Regions from separate parts of the Kaistia geumhonensis genome, predicted to be linked through region 1. Evidence: predicted binding sites of a transcription regulator. Region 1 holds the regulator's gene; each other region holds the start of a gene.
The links. Region 1 encodes PhoB, which activates phosphate uptake and scavenging genes when phosphate is short. Its sites were predicted from a motif close to TGTCATNNANCTGTCAT; they were not measured.
Positions count from the first base shown of each region.

Region 2: QO015_RS19600 (pyruvate kinase) is a predicted target of PhoB. The motif match lies at 6,271-6,287, and genes of this name have one in related genera.
Region 3: QO015_RS20700 (Na/Pi symporter) is a predicted target of PhoB. The motif match lies at 6,491-6,507, and genes of this name have one in related genera.

Region 1 is NZ_JAUSWJ010000001.1:3,866,074-3,873,827, forward strand. It holds gene pstA (phosphate ABC transporter permease PstA) at 1-381, shown strand, start outside; gene pstB (phosphate ABC transporter ATP-binding protein PstB) at 378-1,160, shown strand; gene phoU (phosphate signaling complex protein PhoU) at 1,183-1,899, shown strand; gene phoB (phosphate regulon transcriptional regulator PhoB) at 1,922-2,626, shown strand; gene QO015_RS18325 (outer membrane protein) at 2,890-3,645, shown strand; gene QO015_RS18330 (phosphoserine transaminase) at 4,013-5,188, shown strand; gene serA (phosphoglycerate dehydrogenase) at 5,325-6,911, shown strand; gene QO015_RS18340 (adenylosuccinate synthase) at 7,058-7,754, shown strand, end outside.
Region 2 is NZ_JAUSWJ010000001.1:4,126,871-4,134,624, reverse strand. It holds gene smc (chromosome segregation protein SMC) at 1-2,769, shown strand, start outside; gene QO015_RS19605 (ATP-binding cassette domain-containing protein) at 2,901-4,502, shown strand; gene QO015_RS19600 (pyruvate kinase) at 4,739-6,220, opposite strand; gene mutY (A/G-specific adenine glycosylase) at 6,340-7,425, shown strand; gene QO015_RS19590 (HAD family hydrolase) at 7,494-7,754, shown strand, end outside.
Region 3 is NZ_JAUSWJ010000001.1:4,363,125-4,370,878, forward strand. It holds gene QO015_RS20680 (AsmA family protein) at 1-2,653, shown strand, start outside; gene QO015_RS20685 (ribbon-helix-helix domain-containing protein) at 2,668-2,886, opposite strand; gene QO015_RS20690 (DUF4169 family protein) at 2,883-3,077, opposite strand; gene fumC (class II fumarate hydratase) at 3,157-4,545, opposite strand; gene QO015_RS20700 (Na/Pi symporter) at 4,707-6,380, opposite strand; gene QO015_RS20705 (SspB family protein) at 6,611-7,120, opposite strand; RNA gene ssrA (transfer-messenger RNA) at 7,167-7,534, opposite strand.

The sequences.
Region 1 (7,754 bases):
ACCACCGAGGACATGCTGAACCTCGTGCCGAACACGATGCGCGAGGCGACGGCCGCCCTCGGCCTGCCGCGCTCCGTGATGATCCAGAAGGTCGCCTACCGCGCCGCCATGTCGGGCATCGTGACGGGCGTGCTCCTGGCCATCGCCCGCGTGATGGGCGAGACGGCTCCGCTGCTGTTCACGGCGCTCAACAACCAGTTCTGGAGCACCAACCTGAACGCGCCGATGGCGAGCCTGCCGGTGACGATCTTCCAGTTCGCCCTCAGCCCCTATCCCGAATGGCAGAAGCTGGCCTGGACCGGTGCGCTGCTCATCACCTTGACCGTGCTCGCGCTCAACATCGTCGCGCGTGCCTTCCTTAGCCCGAGGACGTCGAAATGACCGTGTCCACGCTCCAGAACACGCTGCCCGAGAAGATCTCGATCAAGAACCTGAAGTTCTTCTACGGCGACAACCTCGCGCTGAAGTCGATCAACCTGCCGCTCTACGAGAAGAAGGTCACCGCCTTCATCGGCCCGTCGGGCTGCGGCAAGTCCACGCTGCTGCGCGTCCTGAACCGCATGTACGACCTCTATCCGAAGCAGCGCGCCGAGGGCGAGGTTCTGTTCGACGGCGGCAACATCCTCGCCCCGGGCCAGGATCTCAACCTGCTGCGCGCCCGCATCGGCATGGTCTTCCAGAAGCCGACGCCGTTCCCGATGTCGATCTACGACAACATCGCCTTCGGCGTCCGCCTCTACGAGAATCTGTCGCGCTCCGAGATGGACGAGCGCGTCGAGGCGGCGCTGACGCGCGGAGCCCTCTGGAACGAGGTCAAGGACAAGCTCTCCTCGAGCGGCCTCAGCCTCTCGGGCGGCCAGCAGCAGCGCCTCTGCATCGCCCGCTCGATCGCGGTGCGGCCCGAGGTCGTGCTGTTCGACGAGCCCTGCTCGGCGCTCGACCCGATCTCGACCTCGAAGATCGAGGAACTGATCGACGAGCTGACCGCCGACTACACGATCGCCATCGTGACGCACAACATGCAGCAGGCGGCGCGCGTCTCCGACTACACCGCGTTCATGTATCTCGGCGAGTTGATCGAATTCGACGAGACGTCGAAGATCTTCACGGCCCCGGGCGACAAGCGCACCCAGGACTACATCACCGGACGCTTCGGCTGAGCCCCACGGCCAGGAGGACGACATGTCGGAACACATCGTTTCCCGCTACGACGACGAACTCAAGGACGTGCAGCGCCGCATCGCGGAGATGGGCGGCATGGCCGAGCGGCTGGTCGATCTCTCCGTGCGGGCGCTGACGCGGCTGGACGTGACGATGGCCAACGCGGTCATCGCCGACGATCGCCGCCTCGACCAGGTGCAGCGCGAGACGGAAGAGCTGGCGATCATGATCATCGCCCGCCGCCAGCCGATGGCGCTCGACCTGCGCGAGGTGATCGGCGCCATGCGCATCTCGAACGACCTCGAGCGCATCGGCGATCTGGCCAAGAACATCGCCAAGCGCGTCCTCGCGCTCGACGGGCAGTTCCAGTCGAAGCGCTTCATCACCGGCGTCGAGCACATGGCCGAGCTGTCGCTCGCCCAGCTCAAGGACGTCCTCGACGCCTATGCCTCGCGCGACGTCAACCAGGCCTTCGAGGTCTGGCGCCGCGACGCCGACATCGACAGCATGTACACCTCGCTGTTCCGCGAACTCCTCACCTACATGATGGAGGATCCGCGCAACATTTCGCTGTGCACGCATCTGCTCTTCTGCGCCAAGAACATCGAGCGCATCGGCGACCACGCGACCAACATCGCCGAGACCGTGCACTATGTGGTGACCGGCGAGTCGCTGACGCAGGACCGGCCGAAGCAGGACGAATCGAGCGTGACCAAGGTCTCCTACGACGCCGCCTGACCGGGCCTGAAGGGACATCGCGATGACCCCCCGCGTGATGATCGTGGAGGACGAGGAAGCGCTCGCCCTCCTGCTCCGCTACAATCTCGAGGCCGAGGGCTACAGCGTCGAGGCCGTGCCGCGCGGCGACGACGCCGAGACGCGGCTCAAGGAGACGACGCCTGATCTCCTGCTGCTCGACTGGATGCTGCCCGGCATTTCGGGCATCGAGCTCTGCCGCCGCCTGCGCGCACGCGAGACGACCCGCACGCTGCCGATCATCATGCTCACCGCCCGCGGCGAGGAGCAGGAGCGGATCCGCGGCCTTGCGACCGGGGCCGACGACTATGTCGTTAAGCCGTTCTCGGTGCCTGAACTCATGGCCCGCGTGCGCGCCATCCTGCGCCGTTCGCGGCCGGAGGTGATCGCCTCGCTGCTTCGGGCCGGCGACATCGAGCTCGACCGCGAGACGCACCGCGTCCGCCGCTCGGGCCGCGAATTGCGGCTCGGTCCGACGGAATTCCGGCTGCTCGAGTTCCTCATGAAGAGCCCCGGCCGCGTCTTCTCGCGCGAGCAATTGCTCGACGGCGTCTGGGGCCGCGACGTCTATGTCGACGAGCGCACGGTCGACGTGCATATCGGCCGGCTGCGCAAGGCGGTCAATCGCGGCCGCGTCAAGGATCCGATCCGCACGGTGCGCGGCTCCGGCTATGCCTTCGACGACCAGTTTGCCGGTGCCGCAAACTGATCGGCCGCCTTACCGAACTTCAGCATGATTGACGGCCGGAGCGGGCGCGCGAGCCCCGCTCCGGCCGTTTCGCTGTTGCGGCAACCCCTTCTTCGCAAAGAGAAAGCGGCCGGCTCTCGGCCGTTAACGAAGAAGTAACGTAAACAATCGTGGTTAAGTGACGTAGTTAATCTGTTCTTAAACGTTCCCCGGCAAAGTCGGCTGCGACGGATTCAGATTGATCGGGCGATGTCTCGGTCCAGCCTTCGATCGGGGAGACTTCGATGGGTTACGTGAAGACCTTAACGCTCGCTGCCGTGGTCGGGGCGGGCATCGCCGCCGCGGGCGCCGCCCACGCGGCCGACCTTCCGGAGCCCTATGTGGAGCCCGCGCCCGTCATCGCGACGGGCGGCTGGTATCTGCGCGGCGATATCGGCTACAAGTGGTACAATAATCCCGACATCAGCTTCGTCACGCCAAGCTATGTCGACAACTGGAGCAACAACTCGCTCGACAATACCGGCCTCATCGGTATCGGCGCCGGTTATCGCTTCAACGACCACTTCCGCGTCGACGGCACGATCGACTACGAATTCCAGTCGGGCTCCTACGGGCAGGGCTATTGCGGCGGCTGTGGCGAGCTCTACGGCATCGATCACACCGTCGAGACTGCGGACATCGCCGCCTGGACCTTCCTCGTCAACGGCTATGTCGATGTCGGCACCTGGTCGGGCTTCACGCCCTATGTCGGCGCCGGTATCGGTACGTCCTACCTTCAGACCTCGAATGTCGCCTTCGTCAATCCGGACGGCAATTCGGGCTATTGGGACGGCGGCAGCCAGTGGAACTTCGCCTATGCCCTCATGGCCGGCGTGTCCTATGCCTTCTCGCCCAACATGTCGGTCGACCTCAACTATCGCTATCTCAATCTCGGCGACGCGGTCTCGGGCTATATCCCGGCCGGCGGCGGCGGCGTGATCAATTACGACAACATCTCGGCCAACGAAGTCCGTCTCGGCCTGCGCTACAACTTCTATTGAGAGCGCTATCCGGGAGAGGCTTTCTCCGGACATGATCGAGGGCGCGTCACCGCGAGGGGCGCGCCCTTTTCCTTTGCGGCCCAGGGCCCGAACTCGGCCAGGAGTGGATTGGCGTTCGGCCATCTTCGTCAGGCCCGAAGGCGTAGGTGTAGCGACGCCATTTCGGCGTCGAGGGCGACCCGCGGGGGAGGGCCCGCTTCGCCTGCTTCTTGCCCTCTCATCGTTTCCTCGCACGCAGACCCCTGTCCCTTTGAGTCCGGAGCGTCGCGGCGCAGAAACGCCGCGTTGACTTCCCTCATCGCCGCGCGTAACAGCGACGGCGGGACACGCCTCCCCAACGAGGCGCTGCTATCTGAGAGGGTAGATCATGGCAGATCTCGCGATGCCCGGCCGCCGGCCGGTGAATTCCAATTATTCCTCCGGCCCCTGCGCGAAGCGACCCGGCTGGTCGCTCGAGGCGCTCAAGGATGCGGCGCTTGGACGCTCGCACCGCGCGAAGATCGGCAAGGCCAAGCTCCAGAAGGCGATCGACCTGACGCGGTCCGTGCTCGGCGTGCCGGCGGACTACCGCATCGGCATCGTGCCCGCTTCGGACACCGGCGCCGTCGAGATGGCGCTCTGGTCTCTGCTCGGTGCGCGCGGCGTCGACCTCCTCGCCTGGGAGAGCTTCGGCGAAGGTTGGGTCACCGACGTCGTGAAGCAGCTGAAGCTCGCCGACGTCCGCACCTTCACCGCCGACTATGGCAAGCTGCCCGATCTGGGCAAGGTCGATTTCGACCGTGACGTCGTCTTCACCTGGAACGGTACCACCTCGGGCGTTCGCGTGCCGGACGGCGAGTGGATCGACGCCGACCGCGCCGGCCTCACCATCTGCGACGCGACCTCCGCCGCCTTCGCGCAGGACCTCGCCTGGTCGAAGCTCGATGTCGTCACCTTCTCCTGGCAGAAGGTTCTCGGCGGCGAGGCTGCGCATGGCATGCTGATCCTGTCGCCGCGCGCCGTGGAACGGCTCGAGAGCTACAAGCCGGCCTGGCCGCTGCCCAAGATCTTCCGCATGACCAAGGGCGGCAAGCTGATCGAAGGCATCTTCGTCGGCGAGACGATCAACACTCCGTCCATGCTCGCGGTCGAGGACTATCTCGACGCGTTGACCTGGGCCGAGGGCCTCGGCGGCTTTGCGGCGCTCGAGGCACGCTGCGACGCCAATCTCGGCGTACTGGCCGATTGGGTAGCGAAGCGCGACTGGGTCGATTTCCTGGCTGCCGAGCCCGAGACGCGGTCCAATACTTCGGTCTGTCTCGTGATCACCGACCCGGCCGTCAAGGCGCTCGACGCCGACGGCCAGGCGGCTTTCGCCAAGGGTATCGCCTCGGCGCTGGAGAAGGCCAAGGTCGCCTATGACATCGGCTCCTATCGCGACGCCCCGGCCGGGCTGCGCATCTGGGCCGGCGCCACGATCGAGGCTTCCGATCTCGCGATCCTGACCGAATGGCTCGACTGGGCCTTCGCCACGCAGAAGGCCGGCCTCAAGCAGGCCGCCTGACTTCATCGCGTTCATCATCCTTTCCGTCATGCCCGGGCTTGTCCCGGGCATCCACGACTTCCCCTCGGGGAGGCAGGAAGACGTGGATGGCCGGGACGAGCCCGGCCATGACGATGCCTGAAAAAGGTCAAGCACCATGGCACCGCGCGTTCTCATTTCTGACAAGCTTTCCAAGTCCGCCGTCCAGATCTTCAAGGATCGCGGCGTCGAGGTCGACTATCTGCCCGATCTCGGCAAGGACAAGGAGAAGCTGCTCGAGATCATCGGCAATTATGACGGTCTCGCGATCCGCTCCAATACCAAGGTGACCGAGAAGGTCATCGCGGCGGCGGGCAATCTGCGCGTCATCGGCCGGGCCGGCATCGGCGTCGACAATGTCGACATTCCGGCTGCGACGGCGAAGGGCATCATCGTGATGAACACGCCCTTCGGCAATTCCATCACTACCGCAGAGCATGCCATCGCGATGATGTTCGCGCTCGCCCGCCAGATCCCGGAGGCGAATGCCTCGACGCTGGCCGGCAAGTGGGAAAAGAACCGTTTCATGGGCGTCGAGGTGACCGGCAAGACGCTCGGCATCATCGGCTGCGGCAATATCGGCTCGATCGTCGCCGACCGCGCCGTCGGGCTGAAGATGCGCGTCATCGCCTTCGATCCGTTCCTGTCCGACGAGCGCGCCCTGACTCTCGGCGTCGAGAAGGTCGATCTCGAGACTCTGTTCCGCCGCTCCGACTTCATCACGCTGCACACGCCGCTGATCGACAAGACCCGGGGCATCATCGACGCCAAGGCGATCGCGCAGATGAAGGACGGCGTGCGCATCGTCAATTGCGCGCGTGGCGGTCTCGTCGTGGAGGCCGATCTGGCCGAGGCGCTGAAGAGCGGCAAGGTCGCGGGTGCTGCCTTCGACGTGTTCGTCGAGGAGCCGGCGACGGACAACGTTCTCTTCCACGCGCCGAATTTCATCGCGACGCCGCATCTTGGCGCCTCCACGACCGAGGCGCAGGAGAACGTCGCGCTGCAGGTCGCCGAGCAGATGGCCGACTATCTCACCAAGGGTGCCGTCTCCAACGCGCTCAACATGCCGTCCATCACGGCCGAAGAGGCGCCGCGGCTGACGCCCTTCGTCAAGCTCGCCGAGCAGCTCGGCTCCTTCGCGGGCCAGCTCACCGACACCGGCATCCAGGGCATCCGCCTCGAATATGAGGGCGATGTCGCCGGGCTGAACGTCAAGGCGCTGACGGCGGCCGCGCTCGCGGCCATCCTGCGCCCGCAGCTGCAGACGGTGAACATGGTCTCCGCCCCGGCGATCGCGCGCGAGCGCGGCATCGCTGTCGAGGAGGTTCGCCGCGAACAGCAGGGCGCCTACGAGAACTATATCCGCCTGACGGTCCTCACCGAGAAGCAGGAGCGCTCGGTCGCGGGGACGGTCTTCGCCGACAGCCGGCCGCGCATCATCCAGATCAAGGGCATCAACATGGAGGCCGAGCTCGGCCGCCACATGCTCTACATCACCAACCGCGACAAGCCGGGCTTCATCGGCCGTTTCGCGAGCCTGCTCGGGGCCGAGGGCATCAACATCGCCACCTTCAATCTCGGCCGAAAGGCGGCTGGCGAGGACGCCATCGCGCTCGTCGAGGTGGACGAGGCGATCTCGGACGCGGTGATCGACCGCGTCGCGGCGCTGGAAGGCGTTGTGCAGGCGAAGCGGCTCTCCTTCTGAGCAATCCGCCTCAATTTGCGGCGGGGCTCGCATGGTCCCGCCGGAATCGATATAGTCCGCGCGCTCTCGCCCCGGTCCCGTGCCGGGGCGAGGCTTGTGAGGATATCCCGTAACGCGCCCGGAAGGGGCGCCGAGAGGCCGTTTCAATGGGGAATGTGGTCGTCGTCGGCTCGCAGTGGGGCGACGAGGGTAAGGGCAAGATCGTCGACTGGCTCTCCGAGCGCGCCGATGTCGTGGTGCGTTTTCAGGGCGGCCACAATGCCGGCCACACGCTCGTCATCGACGGCGTCAGCTACAAGCTGAGCCTGCTGCCCTCCGGCGTCGTGCGCCCCGGCAAGCTCGGCGTCATCGGGAACGGCGTCGTCGTCGATCCGCATGCGCTGGTCGCCGAGATCGACCGCCTCGCGGCGCAGGGCGTCTCTGTCTCGCCCGACAATCTTCGCATCGCCGAGAACGCGGCGCTGATTCTCTCGCTGCATCGCGAACTCGACACCTTCCGCGAGAATTCCAACAGCGGAACGCGCATCGGCACCACCAAGCGCGGCATCGGCCCGGCCTATGAGGACAAGGTCGGCCGCCGTGCCATCCGCGTCATGGACCTCGCCGACATCGACGTGCTGCGCGACAAGGTCGAGCGTCTGCTCGCCCATCACAATGCCCTTCGTCGCGGCCTCGGACAGAGCGAGATCGAGCCGGCCGTGCTCGTCGAGGAGCTTGCCTCCGTCGCCGACAAGGTGCTGCCCTTCATGGATTCGGTCTGGCGGCTGCTCGACGAGCATCGCAAGGCTGGCAAGCGCATCCTGTTCGAGGGCGCGCAGGGCGCGCTGCTCGACATCGACCACG
Region 2 (7,754 bases), 260 kb from region 1:
GCGCTCTATCTGCGCCTCAACGCGGCGTCGGCGCAGGTCCGCGACGGCGAGGCAGCGCTTGCGACGGCGACCGAAGGGGTCGCTGCGCGCTCCGAGGCACAGGCGAGCGCAGCGCGCGACCAGGCGGTCGCGGCGAGCGCCCTCCCCGCCGCCCGTGACGAGGAAGCCCGCGCCGCAGCTGTGCTGCAGAGGCTCACGCAGGCGCGCGACGGCATCAATGCCGAGCAGCGGCGCATGCAGGAGCGCGCCGCCGATCTCGAGCGGAGGCTGAAGGACCTCGAGGGCGACATCGCGCGGGCCGCCGCGCTCGAACGCGAAAACGCCGAGATGACCGCCCGGCTCGATGCCGAGGAAGCGTCGCTGCGCGAGGCGGAGGCCGAGGCCGGCCCGCTGGCTGCCGAAGCGGCATCGCGCCGGACCGCGGCCGAAGCGGGCGAGCGCGAGGCCGATCGTCGCCTCGCCGAGGCGACGGCGCATCATGCGGCCCTCGCGGCGCGCAGGAGCGAACTGGAGCGGGCGCTCAAGAACGCCGAGGACCGCCTCGCCAGGGTGCGCGGCGAGGCTTCGACCGTGGAGCGCGACGCCGCCGCGCTCACCGCGGAGCTCTCCCGGCTACCCGACCTTGCGGCGGCAGAGGCGGCGGTCGCCGCTGCCGAGTCCGGACGCGCGGAGGCCGAGGCGCGGGTCGTCGCCGCCGAATCGGCCGCTGCCGCTGCCCGCGAGGCCGAGACCGCGGCGCGCGCCCCTCTCGCCGAGGCAGAACGCGCCTTCGCAGGAATCGAAAGCGAGGCGCGGGCGCTGGAAAAGATTCTCGCCGCCGGACGGCAGTCGGGGCTCCGACCGCCCATCCTCGATTCGCTCGCCGTCGAGCGCGGCTTCGAGGCTGCCCTCGCCGCCGCGTTCGGCGACGATCTCGACGTTTCCGACGATGCCGGCGCGTCGAGCTACTGGGGCGAGGTCGAGCCGCTCGCCGAGGACCCGCTGCTTCCCTATGGCGCCGAACCGCTCGCCCGTCATGTCAATGCGCCGCCGCTGCTCGCCCGCGCGCTCGAACAGACCGGGATCGTCGCGCGAGAGCATGGCGCCGCTCTCCAACCGTTGCTGAAGACCGGCCAGCGCCTCGTCTCGCGCGACGGCGATCTCTGGCGCTGGGACGGTTTCGTCGCAACCGCCGAGGCGCCGACCGCCGCCGCGATCCGGCTCGCCAACCGGAATCGCCTGGCCGAACTCCGCGCCGAACTCGCGCCCGCCCGCGCGACCGTCGTCGAGCGCCGCGCAGCCCTCGATGCTGCGACGGCGGCCGTCAGGACGGCGGCCGATGCCGAGCGGATGGCGCGCGACGCGGTGCGTGGGGCCCAGAAGTCCGTCGATGCCGCCAAGGCGGGCCTCGCCGCGGCCGAGCGCGAACAGGGACGCCTTGCGGCCCGCAAGGCCGCCCTCCAGGAAGCCGGCAAGCGGGTCGAGGCAGCGCTGCGCGAGGCGGTGGCGGGACGCGCGAGCGCCGAGGCGGCGCTCGCCGCGGCCGACGATCCGGCGGTCGCCTTCGCCGAGACGACGATGCTGCGCGCCGGTCTCGCCGAGCGGCGCGCAGCGCATGTCGAGGCGCGCGCCGCCGCCGACGCGCTCGCCCGCGAGGGAGAACTCAGGCGCAAGCGCCTTTCCGCCATAGCCGGCGAGAGGCAGAGCTGGAAGGCGCGCAGCGCCGGCGCCGCCGAACAGAGCGCGAGCCTCGCGGCCCGCCGCGCCGAGATCGAGCGCGAGAAGGCGAAGCTCGCCGAGGCCCCCGCCGATTTCGACGTGCGCCGCCGCGCGGTGACGGCCGAGATCGCCAAGGCGGAGGAGGCGCGCCGCGAGGCCGCTACCCGGCTGAAGACGGCTGAAGCGGCCCAGGCCACGGCCGACGCCGCGGCGCGCGATGCCCTTACGACCCTCTCAGAAGCGCGCGAGCGCCGCGGCCGGGCCGAGGAGCGTCTCGCCGCCAGCATGGAGCGCCGCGCCGAGATCGAGGGCCGCATCACCGAACTGCTCGATTGCGCGCCGCATGAAGTGGCAACCGTCGCCGGGCTCGATCCGAACGCGCCGCTGCCCGATGTCGAACAGGTCGACAAGCGGCTGGAGCGGCTTCGGCAGGAGCGCGAGAAGCTCGGCGGCGTCAATCTCCGGGCCGAGGAGGAAGTGAGCGAAGGCGAAGCGCGCAGGGAACGCCTCGCCACCGACCGCGATGATCTGATCGAGGCCATCCGCCGCCTGCGCCTCGGCATCGCCAGCCTCAACCGCGAGGGGCGCGAACGGCTGCTTGCCGCGTTCACCGTCGTGAACGCCGAGTTCCAGCGCCTCTTCACCCATCTCTTCGGTGGCGGCACGGCTGAGTTGCAGCTGACCGAATCGGACGATCCGCTCGAGGCCGGCCTCGAGATCATGGCCCGCCCGCCCGGAAAGAAGCCGCAGACCATGACGCTTCTTTCCGGCGGCGAGCAGGCGCTGACGGCGATGGCGCTGATCTTCGCCGTCTTCCTCACCAATCCGGCGCCGATCTGCGTGCTCGACGAGGTGGACGCGCCGCTCGACGACCACAATGTCGAGCGCTTCTGCAACCTGCTCGACGAGATGGCGCGCACGACCGAGACGCGCTTCATCACCATCACCCACAACCCTATCACCATGGCGCGTATGAACCGCCTGTTCGGCGTCACAATGGCCGAGCGCGGCGTCAGCCAGCTCGTCTCGGTCGACCTCGAAGCCGCCGAGCGGTTCCTGGAGGCGAGCTAGCAGGGTTGCATGGGCGGCCGGCCGCGCCTAAATCTGCGTCCGATACGGCCGGATAGAGGAGACCAACGCAATGGATCGGACCGCGACGACGACTTTCGCCCGCGTCCTTTCTCCTGCTCTGGTCTCCCATCATGTCCGTTCCCTTCCGGGCCTCGCTCGTCGCCCTGCACGACGTCACGCTCGCCGCGCCTGACGGGCGCATTCTCCTCGACCATCTCGATCTTGCCTTCGGCGCCGAGCGCACCGGTCTCGTCGGTCGCAACGGTGCAGGCAAGTCCACGCTTCTGCGACTGATCGCAGGGGGCGAGGCGCCGCGCGCCGGCACCATCGAGCGCGTCGGCCGCATCGCGCTGCTGAAACAGGGTATCCGCGCTGATGGCCTGCGCGTCGTTGACATGGCCGGTGTCGGCGAAGCCTTCGACCGGCTGGCGCGGCTATCGGCTGGCGAAGGCAGCCTGGACGATGCCGCCCTCGCCGACTGGACGCTCGAAACGCGCTATGCGGCGGCGCTCGCTGCGACCGGACTGTCCCCGCTCGATCCGGAACGGCCGGCCTCGGCGCTTTCCGGCGGCCAGCGGACGCGGCTGGCGCTCGCCGCCCTGCTCCTCGCCGAACCGGACATGATCCTGCTCGACGAGCCGACGGACAGTCTCGACCGCGACGGCCGCGCCGCCGTCGCCGAGTTGATCGCGAACTGGAAGGGCGGCGCGCTGGTCGCCAGCCATGATCGCGGCCTGCTGCGCGCCATGGACCAGATCGTCGAATTGTCGGGCCTCGGTGCGCGATCCTATGGCGGCGGCTACGATTTCTATGCCGCGAAGCGCGCTGAGGAGCGCTCGGCGGCCGCCGAGAGGCTCGACGTCGCGGAACGCTCCCTGAAACAGACCCGCGAGCGCATCCAGACGGCCGCCGAGCGCAAGGCCCACAAGGACGGGCGCGGCCGGCGCGAACGAGCGAAGGGCGACACGCCGAAGATCATGCTCGATGCGGCACGCGAGCGGTCCGAGAAGAGCGCTGGCGCGGCTGGGCGGCTTGCCGAGCGGCAGATGGAGACGGCCGGCGAGTTGCTCGCCGAAGCGCAGGCGGCGGTGGAGCGCGTGGCGCAACTCGCCTTCGCCCTGCCCTCGTCCGGGCTCGCCGAGCGGCGTCTGGTGCTGGAGATGCGCGATCTCCGCTATTCCCATCCCGGCGGTCCGCTGCTCTTCGACGGTCTCGACCTCATCGTCAGCGGGCCCGAGCGCATCGGCATCACGGGCGGAAACGGCACCGGCAAATCGACGCTGCTTCGGCTCGCCGCCGGCGAACTGGCGCCGCTCTCGGGCACGGTCAGAAGGCCGGTCCCCTCGGTGCTGCTCGATCAGGAACTGGCCCTGTTCGAGCGTGGCGAGACCATTCTGGACGCTTTCCGCCGGCTCAATCCCGCGGCCACCATCAACGAGGCCCACGCGGCGCTGGCGCGTTTCCTGTTCCGCAACGAGGAAGCGCGCCGGCCTGTCGCCTCGCTCTCGGGCGGCGAGGCGCTGCGCGCGGCTCTGGCGGCCGTGCTTTGCGGGTCGAGCCCGCCGCAGCTGCTGATCCTCGACGAGCCGACCAATCATCTCGACCTCGACTCGGTCCAGGCGGTCGAGCAGGCACTGCATGGCTTCGACGGCGCCCTGATGGTGGCGAGCCACGACGCGGATTTCCTCGCCGCGCTCGGACTGACGCGGCGAATGGTGCTGCCGATGGGGTGATCGGGGATCAGATCTCCTCACGAGCCCCGAGAAGCCCCCTCCCTAACCCTCCCCCGATTCGCGGGAGAGGGAACGCCGCTCCGGACGTCATCGACGGCGCAGCCTGTCCAACCCAGAAGGCGGAGCAGCCCAAACGGCCGCGACCGGCCCTCTCTCCCGCGAAGCGGGGGAGAGATGGAGATGGGGCCTCGTGACGTTCCCTGACCTCCGCAGCTACTGACCCCGGTCCTAGCCTTCTACCAGCTCGCCAGCCGGCGCAGCGTCGGGGTCTTTTTGTACTGATGGCCGCCCATGCGCGCGAGGAGCACGACCAGCTCGTCGATCGCCTTCATCACATGCGGACCCTTGTTGAGCATCACGCATTCGGCCCGTGCCGCCATGGCGGCGTCGGTCATCTCGCCGCGCGAGGGGAAGCCCTTCTTGATGAGATGCTCCAGAACCTGCGTCGCCCAGATCACCGGCACCTGCGCGGCCTCGCCGATCCAGAGAATCTCCTCCTGCATCTCGGCGAGCCGATTGAATCCGATCTCCACCGCGAGATCGCCGCGCGCGATCATCACCGCCGTCGGCTGCCTACCCGCCGCGCGCACGATCATCTCGGGCAGGTTGGCGAGCGCCCGTGTCGTCTCGATCTTGAGGACGAGCGAAAGGGTCTGCCAGTCGTCGGGGCGGATGCGCGAAAGCGCGGCATGGAGATCGTCGATATCGGCGGCGGTCTGGACGAAGGAAAACTCGATGCCGTCGGCGTTGCGGGCGACGAAGTCGAGATCCTCGATGTCCTTCTCCGTCAGCGCCGGAATCGAGAATTCGGTGTCGGGGAAATTGACGCCCTTCTCTTCCTTCAGCTTGTAGCCGTCCTCGTCCGGCGCGCCGCTCGCCTCCACCACCACGCCCCAGGGAGCGACCTCGACGACGCTGGTCGGCAGCTTGCCGTCGTCGATGAAGATGCGCTCGCCGAGCTGGCAGGCGGCCAGCGCCTGCGGCAGCGTGCACTCGACGGCCATGAGGTCGGCCGGCGCCTCGCCCAGCCGGCCCGGCGCGGCGATGGCGAGGCGATCGCCCTCGCCGATGCGCTTGTTGCCGTCGAGCTTGCGGATCGTACCCGTTCGGATCTTCGGCCCGGCGAGATCCATCAGCACCTTCATGCGCCGTCCGCTCGACGCCTCGGCCGCCCTGGCATGGGCGATCATCCGCGCCCAGGCATCGCGGTCGTCATGGGCGCAATTGATGCGGATCGCCTCGACGCCGCGCGCCGCGAGATCGGACATGAAGGCGGGATCGTCGGCCGCCTCGCTCGGGCAGGTCACGAGCAGATGAACCGCACGGCCCTCGGCCGGCGTGCCGAGGATCTCGGCCGTGGCCGCGGCGAGCCGCCGCTCGCCGGCGAAGAATGCCTCCTCGCCGGGAAAATCGCGCCGCGGCTCGCTCGCCGTGATGGCGTCGAGCGCGGCGAGCACTGCTGCGAGCGTCGCCTCGACGCGGCTTTCGAGCCGGCCGATCGAGGAAAGGCCATGGGCCATCAGCCGGCGCTGCAATGGACGGTTGTCGCGTCGCCGAAGCGCCAGATAGTCGGCGAGATTGCGCGCGCCGGCGACGAAGTCCTGCCGCTCGATGCCCGTGGACCATGTGGCGAAGATCGCCTCGCCCTCCTCCGCCACCGCCTGGGCCAATTCTTCGACATCGGCACGAAGGGCGAGGCTTTCGTTGCGGTCCATCATCGGCTCTCCACGAGGCACGGGGATCGAAGTCCACCGCCTATCGCAGCGCGACGAAAGGCGCATGACACAGATCAACAGCCGCGCTGGCGCATCGGTTGCCGGCGGGCGAACATGCGGCGATGACCGCGCTGCCTCCCCCTTCCCCCGCCACGCTCCTCGCCTGGTACGACCGCCATGCCCGCCGCCTGCCCTGGCGCATCGGCCCGGCCGATCGCCGGCGCGGCGTGACGCCGGATCCCTACCGCGTCTGGCTGTCGGAGATCATGCTCCAGCAGACGACCGTCGCGGCGGTGAAGCCCTATTTCGAAGGATTCCTCGCCCGCTGGCCGGATGTCGCGGCGCTCGCCGCCGCGCCGTCCGAGGAGGTCATGAAGGCCTGGGCCGGGCTCGGCTATTATTCGCGGGCGCGCAATCTGAAGGCCGCGGCCGAAACCGTCGCGCGCGAGCATGGAGGCCGGTTTCCGGCGACCGAGGCCGGGCTCACTTCGCTCCCCGGCATCGGCAGCTATACCGCCGCCGCAATCGCCGCGATCGCCTTCGACCAGCCGGCCGCGGTCGTCGACGGCAATGTCGAGCGCGTGCTCTCGCGCGTCTTCGCCGTTGAGACCCCGCTGCCGGCGGCGAAGACCGAGATCCGCCGCCTGCAGGCGGGGCTGACGCAGAAGGAACGCCCCGGCGACTATGCACAGGCGATGATGGACCTCGGCGCGACGATCTGCACGCCACGCCGCCCGGCTTGTTCGCTCTGCCCATGGTCGGAAAACTGCGCCGCCCATGCCGCGGGCATCGAGGAGTCCTTCCCGGTGAAGCCGAACAAGGCGGCCCGGCCGGAGCGGACCGGCACCGCCTTCGTCGCGCGGCGCCGCGACGGCGCCGTATTGCTGCGCCGCCGCGCCGAGAAAGGGCTTCTCGGCGGCATGACCGAAGTTCCGGGAAGCGACTGGCTGCCATCTGCCGGCCCCGCATCGACTGCGGCGACAGCGCCAATCGCCGCGAGCTGGCAGGCGAAGGGCGTCGTCGTGCACGTCTTCACCCATTTCCGCCTGACGCTTTCGATCCTCGCGGCGGAGCCGGCCGACAACCCGGCTGCGCCTGAGGGCCATTGGTGGTCGAGCGCGGAGGAGCTGCCAGGCGAGGCGCTGCCGAGCGTCATGAAGAAGGCCATCGAGACCGCATTTCCCGGCGCGACCAAGCGCCGGCGTTGAGCGCGGCCGGCATGGCCAGTCGTCCGGAGAGCCGCTATGAAGTCGGTCCGCCTCAAGGGGAGCCCACCATGACCGAGATCCGCCATATCGTCTTCGACATCGGCAATGTTCTGATCAGCTGGGAGCCGGAGCGGCTCTATCGCCGGCTCATTCCCGACGAAGCGGCGCGGCGCGTGTTCCTCGCCGAGGTGCTGACGCATGAATGGAATCTTGAGCAGGACCGCGGCCGCAGCTGGGCCGAGGCGGAGGCCGAAGTGCTCGCCCGCTACCCGCAGCATGGCGACCTGATCCGCGCCTGGCGGCTCCATTGGCACGAGATGGTTCCGGGA
Region 3 (7,754 bases), 500 kb from region 1:
CTTCGACATGTCGGGACAGCTCGATGTCGCGCCCGAGGAGATCCGCATCAGCGGCATGACGGCGCGGATGGACGAATCGAACATCCGCGGCGGGCTCGACTGGCGGCGCGATGCATCCGGCCGCCGCGATTTCTCGATCGATCTCAAGGCCGACCGCTTCGACTACGATCAGGCGGCCTCGCTGACAGAGCTGTTCGCCGGCCGCTCGGTCACCGAGAATGGCGGCCTTGCCGACAGTTTCAAGGTGAAGCTCGCCGCGGGCAGCTTCGTGATCGGCGACACCACGCTCGCCGATGTCTCGGCCGATGGCTCCTATGCCGAGGGCGTGCTTGTCGCCAACCGCTTCCATGTCGGCGATCTCGCCGGCGCAGCGATCTCGGCCAGCGGAAAGCTGGCGGATCTCGGAACGCTGCCGAGCGGCCAGCTTTCGGCGACCATCGACGCCCGTGACATGTCCGGGCTCGCCTCCGTCGTCGAGCGCGTCCTGCCAGAAAGTTCATTGTCGGCCTGGCTGTCTGCAGCCGCGCCGGCGCTGCGGGACACGAAGCTCACCGCCGTGGCCAATGCGGCGGCGACCGACGAGCGGACGAACGCGAACATCACTCTGAACGGCATCGCGGGCGGCAGCTCGGTCGATGTCGCGCTCGGGCTCACCGGCGCCGTGTCGGACTGGCGCAACGGCGCGGTGAAGCTCTCGGCGGCGGTCGAGAATCCGGACGCAGGCGTCGCGCTGCGCCAGGCGGGCTTCGCCGCGCGCGACGTCGATGCGCCGGGTCCGCTACGCCTGACGGTGGAAGGCGGCGGTCCGCTCGCCTCGGGCGTTCCGCTGAGCATCAAGGGCGCGATCGCCGGTGTCGACTACGATCTCGAGGGGCGGTTCGCGGTCGCGGAGGACGAGACGCCGCGCTTCGCCGGCACAGTCGCGCTCTCGGGTGCCGACGCGGCCACGCTGGTGGCGTTGGTCGCCGGCCCCGTTCCGGGCCTCGGTGCTCCCGCGGCCCTGGAGATCGGAGGTCCGCTCGACATCGTGCCGACGCGCCTTGCCCTCACGCTGGAGAAGGGGCGGCTCGGCGCAGGCGAGGCGACCGGATCGCTGGTGCTGGCGAAGGCAGGCGAGCGTTGGGGTGTCGACGGCGATCTCACCCTCGCTTCGCTCGATCTCGGCGCGCTCGCAGGTTTCGGCCTCGGCCTCGTTCCGGAAGCTGTCGCCGGCGGCTGGTCCGATGCGCCCTTCGCGAGCCCCGCTGTTTCGGGCCTCGATGCGGCGATCGGGCTCAAGGCCGCGACGCTGACCATCGCAAGCGGCATCGCGGTCGAGAACGCCATCGGCAATCTCAACCGGTCCGATGGCCGCCTCGATCTTTCGCTGGCCGCCGGAACGATCGCCGGCGGCGCGGCGACCGGCGCGTTGTCGATCACACCCGCCGACGGAGCCGCGGGTATCTCGGGCCAGTTCGCGATCAAGGGTGGCCGTCTTGGCGATTTCGTCTGGCAGACGGGTGGCAAGCCGGTGCTTTCGGGGCCGCTCGACCTTTCGGCGCAGTTCGAGGGCAGCGGCCGGTCGCTGGCTGGTGTCGTCGCGACGCTCTCGGGCGGCGGCTCGATCGGCATCGGCGCCGGCAGCGCTGCCGAGACCGATCCTGGCGCCTTCGCCGCCACCGTCGCCGCGGCCGAGAGCGGCCGCGATCTCGACGAGGCTGCGCTCGGCAAGATGTTCTCCGGTTTCCTCGATGCCGCGCCGTTGGCCTTCAGCCGTGTCGACGGAGCCTTCTCGATCGTTGCCGGCATCGTTCGCGCGCCCAATCTCGACATCACGGCCGACGGCGCCACCGTCGCCGGAGGCCTGACGATCGACTTGAACGATCTGTCGCTGGCCAGCCGCTGGACGCTGGCGGCGGTCTCGGGCGCCGACGAGGCGACCGGAGCGCTGCCACAGGTCTCGATCGCCTATGACGGGCCGCTTTCGGCGCCCGAGCGCTCGCTCGACGTGTCACCGTTGCAGAATTTCCTGCAGCTTCGGGCGGCGCAGCGCGAGATGCAGCGGATCGAGAAGCTGCAGAGCGAAATCCTCGAGAAGGAGAAGCTCGGTCGCCTGCTGCGCGCCGGCCGCGACGAGGATCGCCGAAAGGCCGAGGCAGAGAAGCGCGCCGCCGAGGCAGCCGCCGCTGCCGCAGAGGCGGAGCGCAAGGCCGCCGAGGAAGAGGCCGTGCGTGCGGAGGCGGAACGGCTTGCGAGAGCCGAGGCCGAGCGGCAGGCCGCTGCCGAGGCTCAGCGTCAGGCGGAGGCGCGGGCCGCGGAGGAGGCTCAGGCCGCCGACGAAGCGCGGCGAAAGGCGGAAGAGGCGCGGATCGCGGCGGAAGCGGCCGAGAAGGCCGCGGCCGAGGCGAAGGCGCGGGCGGAGGATGCGGCGAAGAAGAAGGCTGCCGCCGACGCCCTCGTGAAGGAGAAAGCGCAGGGCGCGAAGGACGCGGCCGCCGCGTCGGCTGCGACCAAGAAGCAGGGCGACGCCGACGCCAAGGTCATCGATGCCGCCAAGGCGGATGCCGAAGCAGCCAAGGCCGCGGCCGAAGCGGAGGCCAAGGCCAATGCCGATGCGATCCGGCGGGCACAGGAAGTGTTGAAGCTCTCGCCGGAACATCTGCAGGGGCAGTAATCCTGCGGCGGGGTTCAGGCGGAGGCTCTACCTGAGCGAAACCAGTCCAGCGCCGCGAGGCGAAGGGCGGATGACAGGTTGACGCCGGGCGCTCGCGCGCCGTCGATCTCGGCGACGAGGGCAGCGACGGAGAGACCGCGCGCCGCGGCGATCTCGCCGAGCGCTTCCCAGAAGGGGTCCTCGATCGAGATCGAAGTCCGGTGTCCGGCGATCGCGATCGAGCGCTTCCTCATGATCGGTCCGGCTCGTCACCGTCACGGCGATGGCCGTCGAGCAGCCTCGCCTTGCGGGCAGCCTCCTCGGCTTCGGCTTCCTTCTCCGCCTTCGTGCGGCCGAAGCGGACACGGTTCTCGGCAGCCTGCGCCTCCTTCTCGGCGCGGGCCTTCTGCTTGCGGAAGCGGTTCAGGTTGATCGGGTCGGGCATGGTCAAAAGCCGAAGCGTTGCCGATCGCCACGCTCACGTGTGATCGGCACAGTCGTCGTCGCCTCGAACCTCCGAATGTTCATTTTGGTCCGATCATGTCCTCTGGACGCACGATTGTGTCGAATTCTGTTGCGGTGACATAGCCGCCGCCGACGGCTTCCTCGCGCAGCGTGGTGCCGTTCTTGTGCGCGGTCTTGGCGATCTTGGCGGCGTTGTCGTAGCCGATCTTCGGCGCCAGCGCGGTGACGAGCATCAGCGAGCGCTCGACTCCGTGGCGGATATTGTCGAGGCGAGGCTCGATTCCGACGACGCAGTTGTCGGTGAAGGAGACGGCGCCGTCGGCGAGCAGGCGGACGGACTGCAGGAAGTTGTACGCCATCAACGGGTTGTAGACGTTGAGCTCGAAATGGCCCTGGCTGTCGGCGAAGGTGAGGGCGGCGTTGTTGCCGAACACCTGCACGCAGACCTGGGTCAGCGCCTCGCACTGCGTCGGGTTCACCTTGCCGGGCATGATCGACGAACCGGGTTCGTTCTCGGGCAGCGACAGCTCGCCGAGGCCGGCGCGCGGGCCGGAGCCGAGCAGGCGGATATCGTTGGCGATCTTGAACAGCGAAGCGGCGACGGTGTTGAGCGCGCCATGGCTGAACACCATCGCGTCATGGGCGGCGAGCGCCTCGAACTTGTTGGGCGCGCTCGTGAAAGGGAGTCCTGTGATCGCGGCGATGCGGTCGGCGACCTGCTCGGCGAAGCCGACCGGCGCGTTGAGGCCCGTGCCGACCGCGGTGCCGCCCTGGGCGAGTTCCATCAGCGCCGGCAGCGTCAGCTCGATCCGGGCGATGCCGTTCTCGACCTGCTTGGCATAGCCAGAGAATTCCTGGCCGAGCGTCAGCGGGGTGGCGTCCTGCGTATGGGTGCGGCCGATCTTGACGATATCCGACCAGGCTTTCGCCTTGGCGTCGAGGGCGGCGTGGAGGTGCTTCAGCGCCGGAATGAGCGTCGCGACGATTTCCTCGGCAGCCGCAACATGCATCGCCGTCGGATAGGTATCGTTCGACGACTGGCTCATATTGACGTGGTCGTTGGGATGGACCGGCTTCTTCGATCCCATGACGCCGCCAAGCATCTCGATCGCGCGGTTCGAGATGACCTCGTTGGCGTTCATGTTCGACTGCGTGCCGGAACCGGTCTGCCAGACCGCGAGCGGGAAATGATCGTCGAGCTTGCCGTCGATTACTTCCTGCGCCGCGGCGACGATGACCGTGCCGATCGCAGGATCGAGCCGGCCGAGCGCCATGTTGACCTCGGCCGCGGCGCGCTTGACGACGCCGAGGGCGCGGACGACCGGCTTCGGCTGCTTCTCGATGCCGATCTTGAAATTGCCGAGCGAGCGCTGCGCCTGCGCGCCCCAGTAGCGGTCCGAGGCAACCTCGATGGGGCCGAACGTATCTGTCTCGATCCGGGTCGTCATGCTGCGCTCCTGGCCAGACGCGCTGGCCGCTTTCATGGCTCGAATGGCGTCGCCGCAGGCAGGATGGCCCGGCCGGGCGGGGGATGGCGGCTGTCTAGCATGCGCTTTTCCCGGCTGCCAAGGCGACGTGACGGCGCTGCTGCCGCAATGCGGCATCGAGTTCAGCCGGTCTGCCGGCCGGCACTCTCCAATCCCGCCCCGAGCCCGGCGCGCTCGGCCGGCGCTGGTTCGTCCGCCTGCCGCGAGACCGGCGCGCCGAGCGGAGTTTCGACCGCACGGAGCGCGACGGCCAGGCGGTGGATGAGCCAGACCGCGCGCTCGAACAGGCTCGTCGCGAGAAGAAGGCGCTGCGCGTCGTGCTCTGCGCCCAGCGCGGTCGTTGCGAGCGATCCGCGCAGCGCGTTCAGATGCTCGCTGCGGTCGGCCGTGAGGGCGATCAGGAACTCGTAGTCGCCGTCGTCGGCTGCACCGGTTTCCGCGAGTTGCAGGACCATCAGGCGCAGGCTCTCGGAGAGATCGAAGGCGAGGCGCGGCAGCGTGGCGAAGGACAGGATCACGTCGGAGAAATCGGCGAGCGCATCCTGCAGCGAGCGCACGCCTTCGAGCCGCGCCTGCTGGCCGAGCGCGGCTTCGAGATCCGCCCCCGACAGCCCGCGGCCGATCAGCTGGACGAGGAAGGCGTCGGTCGTCGCTGCCACGGCCGAGCCGCCGCGCCACAGCAGGCGGATGTCGGCCGGGCTTGCGACATCAGCCACGTCGAGATCCGGCAACAGCGCGCCGAGCCTGGCAACGAGGTCTCCGATCTCGCGCGACGAAAGATCGAGCGCGCCGGCGGGATCGGCCGTCGCGGCGGGATCGATGAACCGCGGCCGCGAGACGCTGTCTTCCAGCGAGGGCGGGCTGAAGCGGTCGGCGAACCGTTCCGCAAGGTCCCGAAACATCGTCACCGGCAGCGCCCCGGCGAGCTGCAGGACGAGGAACAGCATCGAGACCGAGGCCGGCGCCTCGCCCGCTCCGGCCTCGACGAAGAGCAGCGAGGGATCGAGCCCGAAGGCCGGCACTGCGTACCAGAGCAACAGCAGGAGACCGGAGCCGATCGCCTTGACCAGGATGTGGACATAGCAGAGCTGGCGTCCGACGCCGGAAAGACCGCCGGCGGCGACGAGGCTGGCGATGCCCGAGCCGAGATTGGCGCCCACGACGAGAAAGAAGCAGTCGTCCAGCTCGACGAAGCCGGCGCGGAGGCCCGCGAGAGCCAGGATGGCGGCGGTCGACGAGGATTGCGTCACGAGCGCCACCGCGACGCCGATGGCGAGGCTGACGAGGGGCGGCAGCGTGTCGGCGAAAGCGGCCAGCGCATCGATATCGACAGTCCGCGGCGCGGCCTTGATGAAGTCGATGCCGAGAAAGAGCAGGGCGAGGCCGAGCAGGACGCCCATCCAGTCGCGCAGCCGTCCCTTGCGGTCGAGGCCGGCCTGATAGCCGAGACCGACGAAGCCGACGAGCATCAGCGCCGCGAGGTGGAAGTCGATGGCGGCCATGACGACGAGCGCCGCGGTGCCGACATTGCCGCCGGCGACGATCGGGATCGCGTCGCGGGTCGTCAGTGCGCGGCCGCGCACTAGATTGCCCGAGATGACCGCGACCGCGTTGCTGGACTGCGTGACGATTCCGGCGACACAGCCGACCAGGAAGCCGGCGAGCGGCGAGGCGGTCGAGCGCTGGAGCAACTCGCGGAGCCGGCCACCGAGCGCCTGCTGCAGATTGGCGGACAACAGCTTCAGTCCGACAAAGAGCAGCCCGAGACCGGCCAGCAGTTCGCCAAGGCTCGTCACGTCACGCCATCCGGAGGTCACGAGGCAGTGCGCCCGCCTGCCGGTCGACCTGTCCCGGCGAAGCGGCAGCGCAGCCGGGGCGGCGCATCGAGCGTGCTTCGGCGATCCACATGACAGGCGTGTGACAGCAGCGCATTGCAAGGCTGACCGTCAGGCTCGCTCGACCGGGGCACCGGAACGTGTGCCTCGGTGTGGGGTCGATACAGGGTGCCGTCAGGTGGCCGAGGTGGTCAGGTCTTCTTGCGGAATGCGTCGAGGCGGACGACCTGCGCCTCGCCCGTCTTCTCCGGCTCGGCGGCATCGGCGGCCGGCGGGTCGAACACGAGCGCCGAGGCCTCGACCTCGTCCATCTCGCGGCTCGCCTCTTCGACGCCCGCGTCGGCCGGAGCCGTCTCGAACTGGAGGCCGAACTGCACGGACGGGTCGACGAAGCCCTTGATGGCTGCGAAGGGGACGAGCAGGCGCTCGGGAACGCCATTGAAGGAAAGGCCGACCTCGAACGCATGTTCGGTGACCGTGAGGTCCCAGAACTGATGCTGGAGGACGATCGTCATCTCTTCCGGGTACTGCGCGAGCATGCGGCTCGAGATGCGCACGCCGGGCGCGCGGGTCTCGAAGGTGATGTAGAAGTGATGCTCGCCGGGAAGCCCGGTCTTCGCGACCTCGGAAAGGACCTTCCTCACGACGCCCCGGAGCGCGTCCTGGGCAAGGATATCGTAGCGGATCAGATCCTCAGGCATTCCCACCGTTCCTTGCATCCCGGCCGCTTCCGGACGGGAGAATGAAAGTGGAGGCTTCTGTTGCCAGGTGCCTCCGGACCCCGCCTTACAGTGCTACCCGCAAGGACTTTGATTTCGGTACCAGCACCGCATTACGCGGCGACGGCCACCGGAGCATAGTTGTCATTCGCAACTATAGGTTTGGTCCGATATCGGCGGTACCATGCCGAGCGAAAGTGCACCCTTTACGCCCTCGTCGATCCTATTTCGCCCCCGCCGAAGGCCACCCGCGCGATGCGCTGGCCGATGGACTTGGGTGGAGGCGCCGGGTACCGCCCCCGGGTCCGATGGGTTTATTACGATGACCATTTATCGCCATAGCCGGCTTTCACCGGCGATGAAGATATAGGGGATCGCCTCCGCGCTGTGAAGGTGGCGGGGCCGATGGCGAGCGCCGCGACGTGCGCTATCCACGTCCGCCTTGCCGATGATGCCGGATCGCCACAGAAATCTGTCATCTCGCAGATGCAGCATGAACCGGCTTGACCGACGCGCGTTGCAGGGGGAAATTCGATTCAATCAACGCATCCGTCCGCCTGCTGCGGGCCGGCGGAGCTTCCACACACATAGACCCGTTTCCCGAACCGCCTGACGT